DNA from 3 places in the Mesorhizobium sp. M0296 genome. Region 3 is predicted to be linked to each of the others. Evidence: riboswitches for the same ligand, from Rfam matches in the RefSeq annotation. Region 3 holds a riboswitch; each other region holds the start of a gene.
What was found. Region 3 has a riboswitch for cobalamin ahead of metE (5-methyltetrahydropteroyltriglutamate--homocysteine S-methyltransferase). Riboswitches for the same ligand answer to the same signal wherever they lie in the genome.
Positions count from the first base shown of each region.

Region 1: it holds a riboswitch for cobalamin, as region 3 does, so the genes downstream of both, NKI97_RS12185 (CbtB domain-containing protein) here and metE (5-methyltetrahydropteroyltriglutamate--homocysteine S-methyltransferase) in region 3, are expected to answer to the same signal.
Region 2: it holds a riboswitch for cobalamin, as region 3 does, so the genes downstream of both, NKI97_RS29355 (DUF1636 family protein) here and metE (5-methyltetrahydropteroyltriglutamate--homocysteine S-methyltransferase) in region 3, are expected to answer to the same signal.

Region 1 is NZ_JAMYRZ010000010.1:42,068-48,862, reverse strand. It holds gene cobD (threonine-phosphate decarboxylase CobD) at 1-229, opposite strand, end outside; gene cbiB (adenosylcobinamide-phosphate synthase CbiB) at 228-1,199, shown strand; gene cobO (cob(I)yrinic acid a,c-diamide adenosyltransferase) at 1,545-2,162, opposite strand; gene cobU (bifunctional adenosylcobinamide kinase/adenosylcobinamide-phosphate guanylyltransferase) at 2,164-2,685, opposite strand; gene NKI97_RS12190 (CbtA family protein) at 2,678-3,460, opposite strand; gene NKI97_RS12185 (CbtB domain-containing protein) at 3,476-3,655, opposite strand; cobalamin riboswitch at 3,692-3,889, opposite strand; gene NKI97_RS12180 (SRPBCC family protein) at 3,979-4,404, shown strand; gene NKI97_RS12175 (heparan-alpha-glucosaminide N-acetyltransferase) at 4,623-5,621, shown strand; gene NKI97_RS12170 (methyltransferase family protein) at 5,638-6,144, shown strand; gene NKI97_RS12165 (MerR family transcriptional regulator) at 6,164-6,550, opposite strand; gene mgtE (magnesium transporter) at 6,691-6,795, opposite strand, start outside.
Region 2 is NZ_JAMYRZ010000043.1:12,638-19,432, reverse strand. It holds gene NKI97_RS29365 (NADH-quinone oxidoreductase subunit A) at 1-27, opposite strand, end outside; gene NKI97_RS29360 (winged helix-turn-helix domain-containing protein) at 363-1,565, shown strand; gene NKI97_RS35560 (hypothetical protein) at 1,632-1,964, shown strand; cobalamin riboswitch at 2,245-2,448, shown strand; gene NKI97_RS29355 (DUF1636 family protein) at 2,487-2,921, shown strand; gene cobW (cobalamin biosynthesis protein CobW) at 2,918-3,958, shown strand; gene cobN (cobaltochelatase subunit CobN) at 3,977-6,795, shown strand, end outside.
Region 3 is NZ_JAMYRZ010000016.1:37,092-43,886, forward strand. It holds gene NKI97_RS17115 (trans-sulfuration enzyme family protein) at 1-426, shown strand, start outside; gene NKI97_RS17120 (dihydrodipicolinate synthase family protein) at 479-1,381, shown strand; gene metE (5-methyltetrahydropteroyltriglutamate--homocysteine S-methyltransferase) at 1,713-4,058, opposite strand; cobalamin riboswitch at 4,154-4,354, opposite strand; partial or broken gene NKI97_RS17130 (MFS transporter) at 4,866-5,144, opposite strand; gene NKI97_RS17135 (hypothetical protein) at 5,880-6,011, shown strand; gene NKI97_RS17140 (helix-turn-helix transcriptional regulator) at 6,329-6,795, opposite strand, start outside.

The DNA.
Region 1 (6,795 bases), on a different contig from region 3:
ACGGGGCGCCATAGGCGCTTGCCGCGCGTTCAGCCAAGTCGCGGCCGCGCGCTGTTTCCGGCAATCGCGACAGGGCGGTGGCGGGCAAATCGAAAAGCGGGTAGGAGTGCGGATTAATCCCGGTCGAGAGGTCGACGAAAGGCAGCGGCGCGTGAGGGAAAAGCGCCCTCGCCCGGCCAAGGCTTCCGCCGTGGTCCACTGCCGCCGTCACTCCATCAAGAGCCTTCATGCCGATCCTGATCACTTTCCTGTCGCTGGCCATCGAACTTGTACTCGGCTACCCGGCCCGGCTCTTCGATGCCATTGGCCATCCCGTCACCTGGTTCGGCAGGCTGATATCCTTTCTCGACCGCAGGCTCAACCGCGCCACTGATTCCGACGCCCACCGTCGCGGCTGGGGCGTCGTCACGCTGCTGGTGATCGTGCTGGTGCCGGCCGCCCTCGCCCTCTGGCTCGAAACCTTGCTTTGGAGCATTCCCCTCGGCTTGTTGGTTACCGCAATCCTGGCGACGTCGCTGCTGTCGCAGAAGAGCCTGGCCGAGCATGTCGAAGCGGTCGCCGACGCCCTCGACAGCGGCGGACTGGACATGGGCCGCATTGCCGTCTCGCGGATCGTCGGTCGCGACCCGGAAAAGCTCGACAGGGCCGCTGTCTGCCGCGCCGCGATCGAAAGCCTGGCCGAGAATTTCTCCGACGGCGTCGTCGCTCCGGCCTTCTGGCTCGGTATCGGCGGGCTCGCCGGCGGCGTCGCCTACAAGGCCGCCAACACCGCCGATTCGATGATCGGCCATCGCACCCCGCGCCACGAAGCCTTCGGCTGGGCGGCTGCGCGCTTCGACGATTGGATCAATCTGCCGGCGTCGCGGCTGACGGCGCTGCTGATCGTACTCGCCGCTTTTCTGGTCAAGGGCGCCGACGCCAACGGCGCCTGGCACGCCGTGCGGCGCGATGCGAAAAAACACCGCTCGCCCAATGCCGGCTGGCCGGAAGCAGCGATGGCCGGCGCGCTCGGCCTGGCGCTCGCCGGCCCCCGTTCCTATGACGGCGTCATGGTCGAAGACGCATTGATGGGCGAAGGCGGCCGGCGCGATGATGTCGAGAGCACCGACATCCGACGGGCGCTGAAACTCTACCGGACTGCCGATTTTCTGCTGATCGCGCTGTTCGGCGTGGTCGCGGTGGTTGTTATCTTGGCGTGATCTGCGCTCGAGATCGAGCGGAAACAAAAAACCCGCCAAGCGACGGGTCGTTGGAGCCAATTAGCACCATACCGAAATTAGTAGCATAGCTGCCGGCACAAAGCAAGAACAAAATAGGGCGCCTTCAGCCTTGAAGGTTCGCAGCTTAGTTCCAGCTTGGGTTCCTCGCCCCACGAAAGTGGGGAGAGGTGGCTCGGCGAAGCCGAGACGGAGAGGGGAACCGCGCTCTACGAAAGCCCCCTCTCCGGCCGCTTCGCGGCCACCTCTCCCCCGCTTCGCGGCGGGCGAGGAACCCAAATCTTGAGAGGTCGAGACACCGCGCCTCTGCCTCCCCAGCAACACCCCTCAGAACTCGATCCCCTGCTGCGCCTTCACGCCGGCGGAGAAGTGGTGCTTGGTCACGCCCATCTCGGTGACCAGATCGGCCGCCTCGACCAATACCGGTTTGGCGTTGCGGCCGGTGACGACGACATGCAGGCCTTCGCGACGCGCCTTCAGCGCCGCGACCACCTTTTCGAGATCGAGGTAGTCGTAGCGCAGCGCGATGTTCAGCTCGTCGAGCACCACGAGGCTGATCGACGGCTCGGCCATCAGCTCCAGCGCTTTCGCCCAGGCAGCCTCGGCCGCCGCGATGTCGCGCTTCAGGTCCTGTGTCTCCCAGGTAAAGCCCTCGCCCATGGCGTGCCAGACGACGCGATCGCCAAAACTAGCAAACGCGTCCTTCTCGCCGGTGTGCCACTTGCCCTTGATGAACTGGACGACGCCGACGCGCTTGCCATAGCCGAGCATCCTGAGCGCCAGCCCGAAGGCGGCCGTGGTCTTGCCCTTGCCCGGTCCGGTGTTGACGATCAGCAGCCCCTTCTCGACCGTCTTGGCCGCGACCTCGGCGTCCTGCACCGCCTTGCGCTTGGCCATCTTGGCGCGGTGGCGTTCTTCGTCCTTGGGATCGACAGTATCAGCCATGTCATTTCACCTTGAGCGGCAGCCCCGCCACCATCAAAAGCACGGTGCTGGCAACAGCCGCGACATCCTGATTCAACCGACCGGCGGCGTCGCGAAACCGTCTTGCCAGCGCATTGTCCGGCACGATGCCCTGGCCGACCTCGTTGGACACCACGAACCACGGCCCACGCGGCCGCGACAACACATCGGCCAGCCTCCGGCATTCGGCCTCGACATCATGGTCGGCCAGCATATGGTTGGTCAGCCACAGCGTCAGGCAGTCGATCAGCACCGGCTGGCCGTCAGGCAGCGCTCCGATCGCGCCGGCAAGGTCGAGCGGCGCATCGATGGTCGTCCAGCCGGCGCCGCGCCGCGAGCGGTGCAGCGCGATGCGCTGGCGCATCTCCTCGTCATAGGCTTGCGCGGTGGCAATATAGCTCCACGGCGCCGGACAGGCCGTTACCAGCCTCTCGGCATGCGCGCTCTTGCCGGAGCGCCCACCGCCGATGACCAGGGTCAGTGCCCCGGCAGCGCGGTCAGGCAAAGCTGTCGCGCAGGCTGGTCGCCGTGCCCGTGAAGCGTCCGCGCACCACGCCGACGACCGCGCCGAGCACCAGCCAGAACACCAGATTGGTCAGCGTCACCGCCACCAAGAACTGGTGGTGCAGGCCTTCCGGGATCGCCGTTTCGAAGCTATCGGGCTGCGGCGCGCCGACGATATGCGGCGCAACGATCAACGCCACGGCAAGAGCCACCAGCGGCAGCGATCTGCGGAAGACGATAAGGCCGAGACCGGCCGCTGTCGCCACCACTGTTGCCCACCACCATATCTGGCGTTGGACAAGGTCGGCCGCCGGCATCGCCGGCAGTTCCGGCGGCAGGCCGAGGCCCGGCGCCAGCGTGAACACGGCAAAGCCGGCAAGCCCCCAGAACACGCCCTGGCGCCAGTTGCCGATGCCGCCGGCGAATTCCGAAACCGCGACCAGGACCAGCGCGAAGCCGATGCCGGTGACGATATTGGCAACGACGCTGAAGGCGAAGCGTTCGAAACCGTCGGCCGGCGCCCAGCCTTCGCCTTCCGCCGGAGCCATTGCTTCAGCCGGTGCCGGCGCGGCGCTGCTCATAGCCGTCGTGCCCGCGGCGTTTTCGGCCGGTGCCGCAGGTGCCGCGGCATGGTCATGGCCGCCGCCGGCCTGTTCGTAGATTTCCGCCTTCAGGATGAGCGGCACCGTGGCATAGGCTTGCATGCAGGCGAGAGCCACGCCGGCCACAAGCCCTGCGATCGCCGCGATGAACACGACGTTGCGAAACAGTGTCATGATGTCAGCCCCTTGTCAGTGGCAGGGAAAGCCCATCGAATGGCGATAGTCGTGCGCGGCATTGTGGACCGCATCGATATGCGAGAAGCCGACAAAGCCCATGACGAAAATGCCGAGGAATGCAGCAAGCGCCAGCTGCATGAGACGCGACTGCGAGGAGGCGGAAGCGCCGAGCGAAACGGAAGCGGTATTCATGTCTTGTCCTTTCGCCCTCCACCCGAGGGCATAGAAGTCAGTTTCCTGTCGCCGGCAGGTCTCCTGGCTCGCGGATCAGCGCCCTTCCCCACCTTCCCGAAGGCGAACCTTCAGTGGCATATGGAGAGGACTACCGCACACAGTTGCGGGGGCAGCCGCGGCATTGGGCAAACAATTTCGCCCGCACCGCATTCCCTCTTGGTTCCAAACGGAACCGACGACATCAGCGACTATAGGCAGAATCGCCGCGCCCGGCAAACCAAATTCCGCCGGATCGTGTGGCGAATGCGCCGCCTCGCCAAGTTCGCAGACCGGCGCCGCGATTGACAATTTTCGCAGCCGGGTGTCGGCTGGCGGTGGGGAGGAAGCCGGCATGCAACCCAGCCCGAACAAGCGATCCCTACAACGGCCTGACGCGGCCCGAGCCGACGCTGCCGTCAAACAGCCTATTGGGACATCGCAGCCTATCAGCGCGATCTCGAGGCCATCTGGTATCGCAACTGGCTGCTCGTCTGCCGCGACGCGAAGCGCTCGCCGATCCGGCCGCGGATATCGACAACATTGTCGCCTTCGGTACCCAGGTGCTGGAGGAGGATGCTGATATCTGCGAGGTCAACCAGATGGGCCTGCGCTCGATGCGCCACAAGGCCGGCGTGCTGATGCCCGAGGAATACGACTTGCACCGCTTCCACAGCTGGGTGCGCGAGCGCCATGCGGCGCTCGCACATCAAAGCGATTTGGGCAGATAGCGCCAGGTGACGAAGCCGCAGGCCGCCGCCAGCAGGCCGAGTGTCGCGAAAACCGCGCCCAGGCCGAAGAACGCCAGCACGCCGGCCAAAAGCTTTCCGGCTCTGGCCTAAAGCAGCTCTGATGCCGACCGGCGCCAACACGACGCAAGGCCCTGCTTCTTTTGACGGTGGCATCCGTGATAGTCGTCTTGCCGGGGCTGAACCAAGACAGCGAGACCATGAGCATCGACACGCCGAGCGCAGCCGTTCAGGATCAACCGAAGTCGAAGCGCATCGCCGTTATCGACATTGCACGCGGCATCGCTTTGCTTGCCATGGCGAGCTATCATTTCACCTGGGACCTCGAATTCTTCGGCTACACCGATCCCGGCCTCACCGCCTTCGGCTGGTGGAAAATCTACGCGCGCTGCATCGCCTCGAGCTTCCTGTTCCTGGTCGGCATCAGCCTCTATCTCGCCCATGGCAAGAAAATCCGCTGGACCGGCTTCTGGAAGCGCTTCGCCACGGTTGCCGGCGCAGCGCTCGCAATATCGCTGGTCACCCGCATCGCCACGCCCGACGGCTTCATCTTCTTCGGCATATTGCACGAGATCGCGCTCGCCAGCCTGCTCGGCCTGGCGTTCCTGCGCCTGCCGGCGCTACTGACGCTTGCCGTGGCGGCCCTCGCCATTGCCGCGCCTTTCTACCTGCGATCTGAGCTTTTCGATCATCCGGCTTTGTGGTGGGTCGGCCTGTCGGCGACCAACCCGCGCTCCAACGACTACGTTCCACTGCTGCCCTGGTTCGGCGCCGTACTTGCCGGCATCGCGGTTACCAAGCTCGCCGCCACCTCCGGCGCGCTGACGCGGCTGTCGGCCTTGGCGCCTGGCCGCTGGGCAAATCCGCTGGTCTTCATCGGCCGGCACAGCCTTGCCTTCTATTTGATCCATCAGCCGGTGCTGATCGGCTCGGTCTGGCTGTTTTCGCAATTCACGCCGGCGCAGGCCGAAACCAGGGAGGTGCGTTTTCTGAAATCCTGCCAGATATCCTGCGAGCAGGCACGCGACACCGAGTTCTGCTCCAGCTATTGTGCCTGCATGCTGGACACTCTCCAGGGCGAAGCCTCGCTTGACCGGCTCTACAGCAACGACCAGTCCCCGGAGTGGAAGGCGCATATTGGCGAGCTCGCCGGCACCTGCACCGCCCAAACCGAGGCGGCGGAACCGGGAACGCGCTAATCGAGGGAGGACAATAATGAGCGACAGTCACCCGAAACCCGTGCAGCAAAATCCTGGGCAGCCGAAGCTGGGGCACATCCCATGGCCGCCGCTGATCTATGTCGCCGCCATCATCGTCAGCGTCGCGCTAGGGCTGTTCTACCCGCTGCCGTGGATCGGCGATCTTCTCGGCGACATCCTGTTCGCCGCCGGCCTTGTGGGGTTGGTGGCGGTTGCCGCGCTCTGGTTCACGGCAATCCGCACCATGATCCGCGCCAAGACGACGCTCAACCCGAACGGCGTGCCTGACCATCTGGTGACCACCGGACCCTTCGCCGTCAGCCGCAACCCGATCTACCTCGCCAACACGCTGCTGCTGGTCAGCCTCGCCTTTGTCACTGGGATCGCCTGGTTCCTGCCGCTGGCAGTCATCGCGGCGTTCCTGACGCAGAAGCTGACGATCGAGAGCGAGGAGAAGGTGCTGACGGCCAAATTCGGCAAGAAATACCGGGACTACGCCAAAAGGGTGCGGCGCTGGATTTGAGCCGGCGCTGACGCCACGCTCATGTGGTGACGCCGAGTTCCACCAGCCGCTCGACGCAGGATTCCTCGGCTTGGTCGAGCTCTGCCAGGGTCTCTTCGAGGTCGCGGCGTTTCTGGCGAAGATCCTCGCGCTTTTCCTCGATGCGCTTGATCATCAGCTTGAGCTGGCCTACCTCGCCGGGCGGCTCCCTGTACATCTGGATGATCTCGCGGATCTCGTTGATCGAGAAGCCGAGCCTTTTTCCCCGCATGATCTGGCGGATGAGATGACGGTCCGATGGGCGGAACAGCCGGGTGCGGCCGCGTCTTACCGGCTGCACCAGCCCTTCGTCCTCATAGAAGCGCAACGTCCGCGTCGACACGTCGAATTCGCGGGTCAGCTCCGTGATCGAATAATATTCCCGCATCGTCACTCCAATGCCCCCGGCCACGCCGCGAGTTCCAACTGGCCGGCGCCGCCGGTGCCCAGGCGCGTACCAGAATCGGCGGACAAGGCACCTTTCAAAGCCTCGCATGGCATTTACGTAAAAGTCAATTGAGGTGACGTTCAGCGCACGCCGAACCACCATGTGGCGAGCCCGAGAAAGGCAAAGAACCCGACGACATCGGTGACCGTGGTGACGAAAACCGCCGAAGCCACAGCCGGATCGAT
Region 2 (6,795 bases), on a different contig from region 3:
CAGGTACGAACCTAAAAGTGCGTTCATGCTGCAGTTTCCGTTGGCGGCCAATCCACTCTGATTACAGCACCGGACCCACTTGCGGAAGCGTGACAGTTTAACCACTGAACCGTTTTAAGGGGGCTCTATGCTGCAACGCGGCGAGGGTTAGCGCAGCGCTTTCGGCGAAGCAAGTCAAACCTTGTTCAAATCGCGGTGCTGGACGGCATATCCGGGAAAACTGGTCCGATCCGCTCCTGTTTGATTTCCTTCACTTTTTACTCCACTTTTCTCTCCTGACATGGATGCCGCCAAAACCCTGCTAGCATGGCACGGAATCGCAGGTCATTTTCTCTGTCTAAAATCCTCCGGATGCCGCCTTCATGAAGGAAAAAATCTCGCTTGCCACGGCCCGCCGCATCGCGCTCGCGGCACAGGGATTCAATGACCCGCGACCCACCGGCACGCCTGACCGCCGGCATCTGGCCCGCGTGCTTGCCCGTACCGGCCTGCTGCAGATCGATTCCGTCAGCGCCGTGGTGCGCGCCCACTATATGCCGCTCTATTCGCGGCTTGGCCCTTACAAGCTGGCGCTGCTCGACGACGCCGCCGTAACGCGCAAGCGCATGGTCTTCGAATATTGGGCGCACGAAGCCTCCTTCTTGCCGGTCGAGACCTATCCGTTGATGCGCTGGCGCATGCAGCGGGCCGAGGGCGGCGACGAAATGTACAGCGGACTGGCCAAATGGGGCCGCGAGCACGCCGCCTATATCGAAGACATCTATCGCGAGGTCGCCGAACGAGGCCCGATCGCAGCGTCGGCTTTCGAAGGGCAGAAGGGTTCGGGCGGCTGGTGGGGCTGGAGCCATGCCAAGCACGCCTTCGAATGGCTGTTCTGGGCCGGCCGCATCACCACGGCGCATCGCCGCGGCTTCGAACGGTTCTACGATCTGCCGGAGCGCGTATTGCCGCCGGCGGTACTCGCGCTACCGGTTCCCTGTCCCGAGGATGCTCACCGCGAATTGCTGCGCATCTCGGCCCGCGCCCACGGCATCGCCACGGCAGGAGACCTGCGCGACTATTTCCGCCTCTCGCCCGCCGACATCAAGGGCCGCATCGAGGAGTTGGTCGAGGCCGGCGACCTGTTGCCGGTGAGCGTCGAAGGCTGGAACAAAACAGCCTATCTCCACAAGGACGCCCGTTTGCCGCGCAAGATCGAGGCGCGCGCCTTGCTCGCGCCGTTCGATCCTGTCGTCTTCGAGCGGTCGCGCACCGAGCGGTTGTTCGATTTCCACTACCGCATCGAGATCTACACGCCGGCCGAAAAGCGCCGGTATGGCTATTATGTGCTGCCATTCCTGCTCGGCGACAGCATCGTCGGGCGCGTTGACCTCAGGGCCGACCGCCCGGCCGGCGTACTGCGCGTCCATGCCGCCTATGCGGAGCCCGGCGCCTCGCTGCAAACCGCAGCCGAACTCTTCGAGGAATTGAAGCAGATGCAGGGCTGGCTCGGGCTTGAGCGCATCGAGGTGACAGCTGCCGGCGACCTTGGCCAGCCGCTAGCGGATGTTGCCGCCGTAGGGTAGTGGGCAGTTTGAAATTTCGGAGATTTTCTACCTGCGCTTTGGCTAGCTCTACGCTATGATCGAGAAATGGCTACACCGGACAGGTCGCACGTAGAAATCGTTCAAAACGGAATATGGCATTTGAGCCCCGTCGAGGACGTCGCCGGAATGAACGGCGGCGTGCGATGCGCTTCATGCAAGCAGCTGGGTAAGGTGCACAGAGCATCGGTCAATGGCATGCGCGCACATTTCGAGCATCACCAAGCCAACCCGGAATGCGAACTCAGCTACCGCAGTCCTGCTAGCAAAGCAATACGATGGCCAAGCACCCCAAGCGCCCACGCGATCCCAACGAACTCGCACAGGCAAGCTTTGGGAGATCGGCGACATTGTGGCGTTGATCGCGGGGAAGGAAGCTGAAAATCCTATGGTGCGTGGCCCTTATGAAAAGCGTTATAACTATCCGCCGTCGAACTAAGTTTGTCCTCTTGGCGGTCCTCGTAGTTCTCGTATTTGCCGGCTATTCCGAGCGTTACAGGCTGGGTCAGCACCTATGCCGCAACTTCATAGATACCTGGATTGAAAGGAGCGGATACATATTGTGCTATCGCGCTCCATAGCGTGGCGCGGACTCACGTCGGAATTTCAAACTGATCCATTACCCGCCATAGACGTGCGTTGACACGACTACCCCCACAAGCCTAAATCCGTTCCAGACGGTCCCCTGCCCGCAACGGCAAGGGCCAAGAGGGAATGCGGTGCGAAATCTCGATTTCAAATCCGCGGCTGTCCCCGCAACTGTAAGCGACGAGCCAAGGCCGAAAACCACTGGGATGTTCCCGGGAAGGCGGCACCCAGGCGATGACCCGCGAGCCAGGAGACCTGCCGTCTAGGACATAAGAATCCGATCGCCTGGCGGGTTTTCCGGGCAAGGAGCCTGATTTGGAACGCGACAGCAGTTTTCCGGCTGAGACAGCGGATTTATTGTCCGGCCTTGGTGATTCCCCGGCCGGCGTTACCGTCATCGTCTGCTCGTCATGCCGTGACGAGACCGGTTCGGACGCTCATCCGCGCGCCGGCGAACTGCTCGCAGAGGACACGCGCCGCGCCGCTTCCAGCGAAAACATCAAAATCCGCACCGTCGAATGCCTCGGCAATTGCAAGCGCCGGCTCAGCGCGGCCATGCTGCGCGACGGCTGCTGGAGTTACGTCTTCGGTGATCTGACCACGACCAGCGGCGCCGATCTCGTCACCGGGGCAAAGCTGTTTGCCACCTCGACGGATGGGCTCATTCCTTGGCGCGGCCGTCCCGATTGCCTGAAGCGCGGCCTTGTTGCCCGCATCCCTCCCCTCGACCTTTTGAAGGACCTGACATGACCGCTGCCTCCCTTTCACGCGTTTCCTGCACCGTGGTCACCGGCTTTCTCGGCGCCGGCAAGACGACGTTGATCCGCCATTTGCTCGAAAACGCCAAAGGCAAGCGCCTGGCCATCATCGTCAACGAGTTCGGCGACATCGGCATCGACGGCGAGATTCTGAAGGGCTGCGCCATCGACACCTGCCCCGAGGAAAACATCGTCGAGCTGGCCAATGGTTGCATCTGCTGCACCGTCGCCGATGATTTCGTACCGGCGCTGGACCAGATCCTGTCGCTGACGCCGAGGGTCGACCACATCCTGATCGAGACATCCGGCCTCGCTTTGCCCAAGCCGCTGGTCCAGGCCTTCCAGTGGCCGTCGGTGAAAAGCCGCGTGACGGTGGACGGCGTCATTGCCGTGGTCGACGGACCGGCGCTGGCTGATGGCCGCGTAGCCAACGACATGGACGCCCTGCAGGCCCAGCGCGCGCAGGACGAGACGCTCGACCATGACGATCCGGTCGAGGAAGTGTTCGAAGACCAGCTCGCCTGCGCCGACCTGATCATCCTGTCGAAGAGCGACCTGATGGACGCAGCCGGCTCGGCCCGTGCCAATGCCGTCATCGGCAAGCACGTTGCGCGGGCGGTGAAGATCGTACCGACTTCGCAAGGCAAGGTCGACCCGTCGGTGCTGCTCGGCCTCGGCCTCGCCGTCGAGGACGACATCGAGAACCGCAAGACCCACCACGACGACGAGCTCGACCACGAACATGACGATTTTGACTCGTTCGTCATCGACATCGCGTCTGTGTCCAACCCGGACGAGCTCGCACAACGGGTCGCCACGGCGGCGGAGGAAGAAAACGTGTTGCGCGTCAAGGGTTTCGTCGAAGTCGGCGGCAAGCCGATGCGGCTCCTGCTGCAGGCCGTCGGTCCGCGCGTCAACCACTATTACGACCGCGCCTGGACCGCTGAAGACGACCGCCGCTCGCGCCTGGTCGTCATCGGCCTGAAAGGGCTGAACCGCCCGGCCATCGAGCGTATCCTCGCCGGCTGACCCCAGGTACGAGCCGCGATGCACATCCTCACCACCACATCCGCCTCGCTCGACGATCTCGCCGAGCCTGTCGATCTCAGGCAAACGCCTGCGGATGTCGTGGCGCTGTCCTTCACCGACAGCGACCTGGCCGGGCTGGCGGCGGCGTGGAAGGCAGATGCGCACCGCCTGCCGTCGATGCGGCTCGCCGCCTTGCGCGACCTGCGCCATCCGATGTCCGTCGACCTGTGGATCGACAGCGTCGCCCGCCACGCCAAGGTCATTCTGGTCCGCATCCTCGGCGGCTATGACTGGTGGCGCTATGGCTGCGACCAGCTCGCCGTTATCGCGCGAAATCGCGGTATCAAGCTGGCGCTGCTACCGGGCGAGAGCCACGACGAGGATTTGCGACTGATCGATGGCTCGACGCTGCCGCGCGAGGAGTTGGACGCCCTGCTTGGCTATTTCCGCGAGGGCGGGCCGGCAAATATGACGGCGCTGGTGCAGAGGCTGGCAAGTCTCGCTGGATCGGGTGCGGCGGTAGCCGAACCTGTTAGCGTGCCAAAGGCGGGATTTTACGAGCCGGGACTGGGGGTCGTAGAACGCGGCGTCCCCCTCCCCCTCGAGGGGAGGGTCCGGCGGCAGGCCGGGGGTGGGGTCCTCTCCGAAGCGCGCCTACACAAAACGTCGCGCACTGTCGTGACGACCCCACCCGGCCCTGCGGGCCACCCTCCCCTCGAGGGGGAGGGGGACGTCGTGCCAATTCTCTTCTACCGTTCGATGCTGCTCGCCGCCGATGTCGCGCCCATCGACGCGCTTTTCGAAGCCCTGCGCCACCGCGGCATGGCTCCCGTGCCTATGTTCGTCTCCAGCCTCAAGGACCCGGCGTCGCTCGCCTTTGTCGAAACCGCGCTCGCAACCCTGAAGCCTGCCGCCACCATCACCGCCACAGCTTTCGCCTCGGGTGCCGAGCCCGGTGTCGAAACCCTGTTCGACCGCGCCGGCGTGCCGGTGTTCCAGGTCATCGTCGCGACCACCCGCCGCGACATCTGGCAAACCAATCAACGCGGCCTGGCGCCCGCCGACCTTGCCATGCATGTCGTCCTGCCCGAGCTCGACGGCCGCATCCTGGCCGGCGCCATTTCATTCAAGGGCGAAAGCGAAACCGACCCGGCGCTGGCCTTCCGCGCCTTCGCCAACCGGCCTGAACCCGACCGCGTGGCGCAAGTGGCGAACCGTGTCGAGGCCTTCGTGCGCCTGCAGCGGACGCCGCGTGCGGAGCGCAAGCTCGCCATCCTGATCCCCGACTATCCGAGCGCCCCCGGTCGCACCGGCTACGCGGTTGGTCTCGACGTGCCGTCCAGCGTGCTGGCAATGCTGCACGACCTCAGCGAACAGGGCTACGCCGTTGAAAGGATTCCGCAAACGCCGCGCGAGTTGCTGGAGGTGCTGGAGCGTGGAGGTGAAGGGTTGGGGTTTGAGGACTATCTCGGGTACTCGGCGGAATTGCCTGCTGAAGCGATAGCTGCCGTGACGGCCGCATGGGGGAATGCGGCAGATGACACAAGTTTGTGCGAGGCACCCCCCTCTGTCCTGCCGGAGACGTCCGGCAGGACAGAGGGGGGTGTTCAAGCGCCTGCCGCCGCAAAATTCGCCTTCCGCGCAGCCACCTTCGGCAACGTCACCGTGGCACTCGCACCTGACCGCGGGCGCCCAGCCGACCGCCGCGCCGACTATCACGACCCGACGCTGCCGCCGCGCCATGCGCTGGTCGCCTTTGGCCTCTGGCTGCGCAAGTCGCTCGGCATCCATGCAATTGTCCATGTCGGCGCCCACGGCACGCTGGAGTGGCTGCCCGGCAAGACCGTGGCGCTCAGCGAAAACTGCTTTCCCGAGATAGTCACCGGTCCCCTGCCCGTCATCTATCCCTTCATCGTCTCCAACCCGGGAGAGGCAGCGCAGGCCAAGCGGCGCATTGCCGCCGTCACGCTCGGCCATCTGCCGCCGCCGCTGACCGGCGCCGGACTGGACGAAAACCAGCACAGGCTTGAACGACTGGTTGACGAATATGCCCAGGCCGACGGGCTCGACCGCCGCCGCCGCGACCGCCTGGCGAAGCTGATCGTCGAGACGGCGGAAAAGACCGGCCTCGCCTCAGAGGCAGGCGTCGCCAGGACCGACGCAGCCGACGAGGCTTTGCGCCGCATCGACGCCTGGCTCTGCGATCTCAAGGATTTCGCCATCAAGGACGGCCTGCACATTTACGGCCGCTTGCCGGAAGGCGAGGCTGATCCGGTACGGCGGCAAAGTGCGGCAGCTGAAAAAACCGCGCTGCTTGCCGCCCTCGACGGCCGCCACGTCGCTGCCGGTCCGGCCGGTGCGCCGGCGCGTGGCCGGAGCGATGTGCTGCCCACCGGCCGCAATTTGTTTACCGCCGACCCGCGCACCATGCCGACGCCGACCGCCTATGATCTGGGCAAGATGGCAGCGGAAGAAGTGGTCCGCAGCTACATGCAATCGCATGGCGACTGGCCGCGCTCGCTGGTCATCGACCTGTGGGGCTCGGCCTCGCTGCGCACCGGCGGTGAAGAGATCGCGCAAGGCCTGGCGCTGATGGGCTGCCGGCCGCAATGGGATTCCGCCACCGGCCGCATCACCGGCATAGATGTGCTGCCGCCGGCAACACTCGGCCGTCCGCGCGTCGATGTCACCTGGCGCATATCGGGCCTGTTCCGCGACATGTTCCCGACCCAGATCGCGCTGATCGACGCCGCGGCCAACGCGGTGGCGACCCGCGACGAGGACGATTCGGAAAACCCGCTCGCCGCTAGGACCCGCATCGACGGCAAGATCAGCCC
Region 3 (6,795 bases):
CTGAAGACGCTCACGCTGCGCATGGAACGGCACAGCGGCACGGCCCTTGCGGTGGCTCGGGCGCTCGAGGCGCACCCGGCGGTGGCATGGGTGAGTTATCCCTTCCTCGACTCGCACCCTGATCAGGTGACGGCGCGAAAGCAGATGTCCAACGGGTCGGGCATGTTGGCCTTTGGCCTTCGCGCTGGATACGAAGGCGCGTGCCGGATGATGGACCGGCTCAACCTGATCACCCGGGCTGTCAGCCTCGGCGATACCGACAGCCTCATCTATCATCCAGCAAGCCTCACACGTGCTCGGCAGCCGATCCGCAAGGATGCCCATTTGGCCGACGGAGTCGGCGAGGACCTCATGCGTCTCTCGGTGGGGCTCGAAGACGCCGATGACCTGATCGCCGATCTGCGGCGGGCTTTGGACGTCTTGTGATGACTTGGCGTGCGGCCACCTCTGCGCTCACACATAGATCTGGAGCCTTGCCATGGCATTCCTGAGCGGTCTTTCCGCGTTCCCCATCACCCCGAGCAATCGTGACGGCCGCGTCGATAACGTTGCCCTGCGCAGGCTGATTGCTCGGCTTGGCACCGCTCAGGTCGATTCCATCGGTCTTCTCGGCAGCACCGGCACCTACATGTATCTGTCGCGCGAGGAACGGCGACGGACGCTCGCCGAGACCTTGGACGAAACCGCGGGGCGAATGCCGGTCCTGGTGGGTGTAGGCGGGCTGCGCACCGATGAAGCCGTGGGGCTCGCGCAAGACGCCAAGGCCCTTGGAGCTGCTGCGGGTTTGCTTGCCGCCGCCTCCTACACCCCGCTTACTGATGACGAGGTGTTCGAACATTTCTCCACTGTGGCGCGCGAAAGTGGCCTGCCGATCGTCGTCTACGACAATCCAGGAACGACGCATTTCCATTTCAGTCCACCCCTTGTCAGCCGCCTGGCAAAGGTGGCTGGGATTGTCGCCATCAAGAATCCGACAGACAAGGGCGATGCGATCAAGAGCCATCTGGCCGACCAGAGGCGCACTGTGCCGGAAGGGTTCTCGATCGGCTACAGCGGCGACTGGAACGCCGCAGAGGCCATGATCGCCGGGGCCGACACATGGTACAGCGTCCTCGCCGGCATCCTGCCCGAGGTCTGCGTGAAGATCGTCACGGCGGCGCAACAGGGCGATGCGGCCGAAGCGCGACGGATCGATGCCACGCTTGCGCCGCTCTGGAGCCTCTTCAAGGAGTTCTCGAGCCTTCGCGTCGTCTATGCACTTGCCGAATTGCTCGACATTTGCCGTGCCGACCCCCCGCGTCCCATCCTGCCTCTGCCCTCAGCAGCGAAGCGCCAGATCGCCGCCGCGTTGGAACGCTTGCCATCGGATGTCAACCGGTGAATAGCGAACCCGGCGGCCAGTGAAGGAACCTGTCATGTATGTACCCGCGCATTTCGATGAACCGAGCCGAGAAGTCCGCTACGAACTGATCGAGAACAGTGCACTTGGCATGCTGGTCTCGACGCCAATCACATCCCCTTCGAACTCGACACGTCACAGGGAGAAAACGGTACCCTTTACTCCTGCGCGATTAATACACGTGCCGAAGGAAAGTGCACATTTCGCTCGAGTGACTTATTTCAAAGGATGTGATCGCGTTTTGGCACATTCACAGCCGACATGCGGCAGCTGGCAACTCACCACATGGTGAGCAACCAGGAAACCCTCAGGCCTACACTTTCTCCCGGAGCGCACGTGCTGCAGCGACCATGTTCATGAGGGCAGGGCGGACCTCCTCCCATTTGCGTGTTTTGAGGCCACAGTCCGGGTTTACCCACAGTTGGGCATCCGACAGTCGGTCGCGGGCAAGCATGACGAGGTCCGAAATCTCCCCGACTTCCGGGACACGTGGTGAGTGAATGTCGTAGACTCCGGGCCCGATTTCGTTCGGATATTTGGAGCTCGTGAAGGCGTCCAGCAGTTCCATTTTCGAGCGCGACGTCTCAATCGAAATGACATCCGCATCCATTTCAGCGATCGCGTCGATGATCTCGTTGAACTCCGAGTAGCACATGTGGGTATGGATTTGAGTCGCGTCCTTTACACCCGTTGAAGCGATCCGGAAGCATTCGACAGCCCAGTCGAGATAGTCGTTCCAATCAGACTGGCGCAGTGGCAATCCTTCGCGAAACGCGGCCTCATCGATCTGGATCATCCTTGCGCCGGACCATTCGAGATCCGTCACCTCGTCGCGGATGGCGAGCGCGATCTGGCGGCATGCTTCGGAGCGGGGTACGTCGTCGCGAACAAAAGACCAGTTGAGAATGGTCACCGGGCCTGTGAGCATTGCCTTCACAGGGTTTTCCGTAAGCGACTGGGCGAATTGCCACCAGCGCAGCGTGATCGGATTGGGCCTCGATACGTCGCCGAAGATGATGGGGGGGCGCACGTAACGCGACCCATAGCTCTGCACCCAGGCATGCTGGGTGAAGGCGAAGCCGGACAGCTGCTCGCCGAAATGCTGTACCATGTCGTTTCGTTCGAACTCACCGTGCACCAGCACGTCCAGCCCGATCTCTTCCTGCCAGCGAATTGCAGCCTCGATCTCCTTCTTCAGGAAGGTCTCGTAGTCGACATAGCTCAGCTGGCCCTTCGCATGAGCGGCCCGCGCCCTGCGTACCTGCGGCGTCTGCGGGAAGGACCCGATGGTCGTCGTCGGGAACGGCGGCAGCCCGAGCGTGCCGGCCTGGACTCTGGAGCGCTCGGCAAAAGCGCTCTCTCGTCGCTTCATGCTGTCGTCAATGCTGGCGATCCGCCCCTCAACAAGCGGGTCATGGATCTTCGTGGATGTCACGCGAGTGGCGGCAGCCTCGGCAGACGCTTTCAACGCGCCTGCCACCGCATCCCTGCCTTGGGACAGGGCCCGGGCAAGCAACACCAACTCGTCGGTCTTCTGGGCCGCGAAGGCGAGCCACGACCTGATGTCGGCGTCGAGTTCTGTCTCCATGCGCAGGTCGATCGGCACATGCAGCATCGAGCACGAAGGCGCGATCTCGACGCGGTCCAAGGGCCAGCCGGCGACGATCGGTTTGATGCGGTCGAGAATGGCGGGCAGGTTCGCACGCCAGACGTTGCGGCCATCGATCAAGCCAAGCGAGAGCACCAGATCCTTCGGTGCGAGCCGACCCACCGTTTCCAGCTGCTCGGGAGCGCGCACGAGATCAATATGCAGCCCGGCCAGGGGCAGAGAAACCGCGGTTTCGAGATTGTCTCCCAGGGGCCCGAAATAGGTAGCCAGCATGATTTTCAACTCGGGCGCGGCTTTTGACAGGTGGCCATAGGCGAATTCGAACGCAGCTCGTTCGTTCGGGTTCAGATCGAGGACAAGCGCTGGCTCATCGATCTGCACCCAATCGGCACCCGACAGCTTCAAGCTCCGCAGGAGTTGCTCGTAGACGGGCAGAAGCCGTGGTAGGAGCGCGATGGGATCGAAGCCTTCGGCAGGCGATTTCGCCAGCTTGAGGAAGGTGACCGGTCCAAGGATGACTGGGCGTGTGTGAATGCCCAGGGCTTTAGCCTCGAGGAAGTAATCAACCGGCTTCGTCGACGAAAGGGCGAGCGTCTGATCATCGTCTAGTTCCGGCACAATGTAATGATAGTTGGTGTCAAACCACTTGGTCATTTCCATCGCGGTTACACCAGGCCGATAAGCCGCATGCTGGTGACCACCGTGCCCGCAATCCTCCGTCTGACCTTGGTTGCCGCGCGCCATGGCGAAGTAGATGTCGAGTGGGATCTCGCCGCCATTCCAGGCGTAACGGGACGGAAGGGCGCCGACCATGGCTGCGGTGTCGAGCACATGGTCGTAAAGCGAGAAGTCGTTCGACGGGATTTTCGACACGCCGCGATCGCGCTGCTCCTCCCAGCTAGCGGCACGGAGCGCCTTCGCCGTCGTGAGAAGGTCGGCAGCGGACGATTTTCCGGACCAGTAGCTTTCAAGCGCGAATTTCAGTTCTCGCCGACGACCGAAGCGCGGCACGCCGAGCGTTGCTACAGGAATTTGCTGAGAGACAGTCATGCCATACCCCGATGGTTGGGGCGTCGGTGACAAGGAAGGCGCTAGCAGGTCGGCACGAACGCCAGGCTGCAGCGGCCACCGAGACACCCCGCCCGTGGACGTAATTCGCCGTGGCAGGTCTCCTGGCTCGCGGGGTCATAGCCTCTACCCGTCTTCCCAAGGCTATTCGCCTCAGTGACATGAGTGGGGTTGGCTTGCCGCTAACAGTTGCGGGGGCAGCGCCGGCATCGCACCGGCTTCCCTCTTAGCTCCGCTGCGGCAGCGCCGTACGGAGAACCACGACACGGGAGACAATTACAGCAGTTCGCTTCTTAGTCAATGCCGCATAAAGAAATGTTTATGTCGTTATGTTAAATTTCCGTTGGTATGTTCCCAAAAGTCGCCTCGAAAGCGAAAACTGTGGAAGCCTTGAGCGGCCGGTAAATCAAAGCAATGACGCACAGCGGTCCAGGAGGATAGGAGTTCGTCGGCTGCCGGCGGCAAACATACCGGCAAGGCCGTGGTGCTGCTTGCCGCATCATGCGAACGCCATCTCGGCATCGAACTTCGGCTCCAAGGTTCCGACCGCCTCTTTGGTGATCTGCTCGCGACCACATTCGACTCAATGGCGAGGCTGTTGCCCATTTGGAACGGGTTGGCCGTAATGCCCTCGGTGACACGACACAACGATTTTGAGGGGAGCACCCGAGGCCCGGTGCAGCGCCGTGTTGCGGAGGATCGAGGCCGACGTCTCGAACTGCTCGTTCGCAGCCACCGGCTCAAGGTAACCGCGCGCAAACCATCGGGCCAGCTCAAGTCCTGTCCCGAGTGAGGCCTGAGCGGCAAATCGTCGTGCACGCGCACGGTTTGGCGTTCGATCTTGTAATGCGTCTTGGGCGGGCAATCGCCACGGTGCAGCGCTTCCAGGCGCGCAACGATTTCGGCGTCATCCTGGGTCTGCCTGTTGTTGTGGCGAACATATTCGACCCAGGTTGGCACGTGATAACACTCGGTCCATAGTTCGGGCTTTTCCAGGTCACGCAGCAACGCCCATTGTCTGGTGCCATCTCGCAGCCGGGCTTTTCGCCACGATGTCATCACACCGAGAAGTTTCAATCCTCTCCCGCAACACCAGCTTACTCCCTTTGATAGGGAACAACTATCTGACTTTCTTGGTCTTTTTGCCGCCTGTCTGGTACACAGGGGTGGTACACATGAGCTTGAGAATGCCCGGACCTTGGCAGCATAAGAAGACTGGCTTGTATTACTCTTCGGCAACGCGCGCCTGCCGATTTGAAGGATATTCCACTCGATGGAAGGGTGACAATTCCCGTTGGCGGCACCATCAGAACGGTGAAAGCGGTCACAACCGTCAAGGTCAGCCTCGATACCAAAGACCCCGCGAGGCCAAGAGGCGGCATCGCGAGACGGACGCTGCGCTCCATGAGTTCTGGCAGCGGTTCAGGCAAGGCCCTCAGCCGCTCACCAACAAGCATTTCCAGGCCCTCGCGGGCATCCTCTACGCTCGCTTGGTCGGCATGATGGACAGCGAACCGGGGGGAAGGCATCTGGAAAGCGGTCCAGCGGCTAAACAAGGGCAAAGAGGAGGGCTTGACCGCTGGTTCGGTCCTACAGTCGATGAACTGTTCGTTGAGCGGGGCGTGAACACCGATCCCCTCACGAACCGGCGTGTTCACGCTGCCTTCAAGGCAATCCAGCTTGCGGCTGAAACGAATCTCAGGAAGCCGGAGGCGACTATTCACCCGATGAGGCGCAGAAGCGGTTCCCAATTGGGAAGCCGAGGGCGGTGAGGGCAAGCCAGCGCCACGGGCGGAGGGGGACTTGGACCTGTTTGCCCTGCTGGACCACAAGTTCGCGACACAGGGCCTCGAGGAGAAGACCAAGAGTGATTATGCGCGGGACCTCGCCAATTTCATCAAAAGCAGCGGGCAGTCAAAGTTCGGCGCCGATTGACATGGAGATAACCATCGCGGCGGACCGCCCAGGCGGACCGCAAGCCGGAATACAAGCGGGTGCAGGCGGCCAAGCTCGTCCACAAGATGGCGTCGGGCACACACCGGCGATGGGAGAGCGGACCGTGGAGTGCAGGAACTTCACGTCTATCCACGCTCCCGTGGGCGTGTCCTGCGGCACATCGGCAGCGATATTGAGGAGGCAGTTGAGCTTCTGGTCGAGCACTCTTACCTGCCACTACCTACGATTAACGTCATCTCGTACTGAAAACGCAGCACGCAAGGTCGATATGTAACATGCGCCCTTCGTGGATGATTCTAAGCTTCCTCGGGCGCGGTCAATCTGTGATAACGGTCGCTTGGAACCTCCATCACCGCGACGCGATCAAGGTTGGCGTATCGCGCTCGGTAGTAACCTTCTTCCTCCACTTCGGCGAAACTACACTGGGGAACGTCAAAGGTCGCAGCTTCCAATCCGAAGAAAGTCGTAGTGGTTTCTTCATCCAAGAAGTTCCACTCATCTTCTCCGTCGTCATACGTGACGCGAACATAGGAGGCCATGCGCACGGCTTCCTGATCACCCATCTCTGCGATGATGGCATCGCATTCTTTCTTCAGCTTTCCTGAAGCCTCACCCTTATCCCAGTCATCCAAAGCCCGATAGATTTCTGGATGATAATACTCTGGCATCTCCTCTACATCGTCACCGATAAGCTCAATGGTGCGGACATATTGCGGATTGATCAAGAGTATTTTGTTGTCAAGGCTCCAACAATACAGCCATG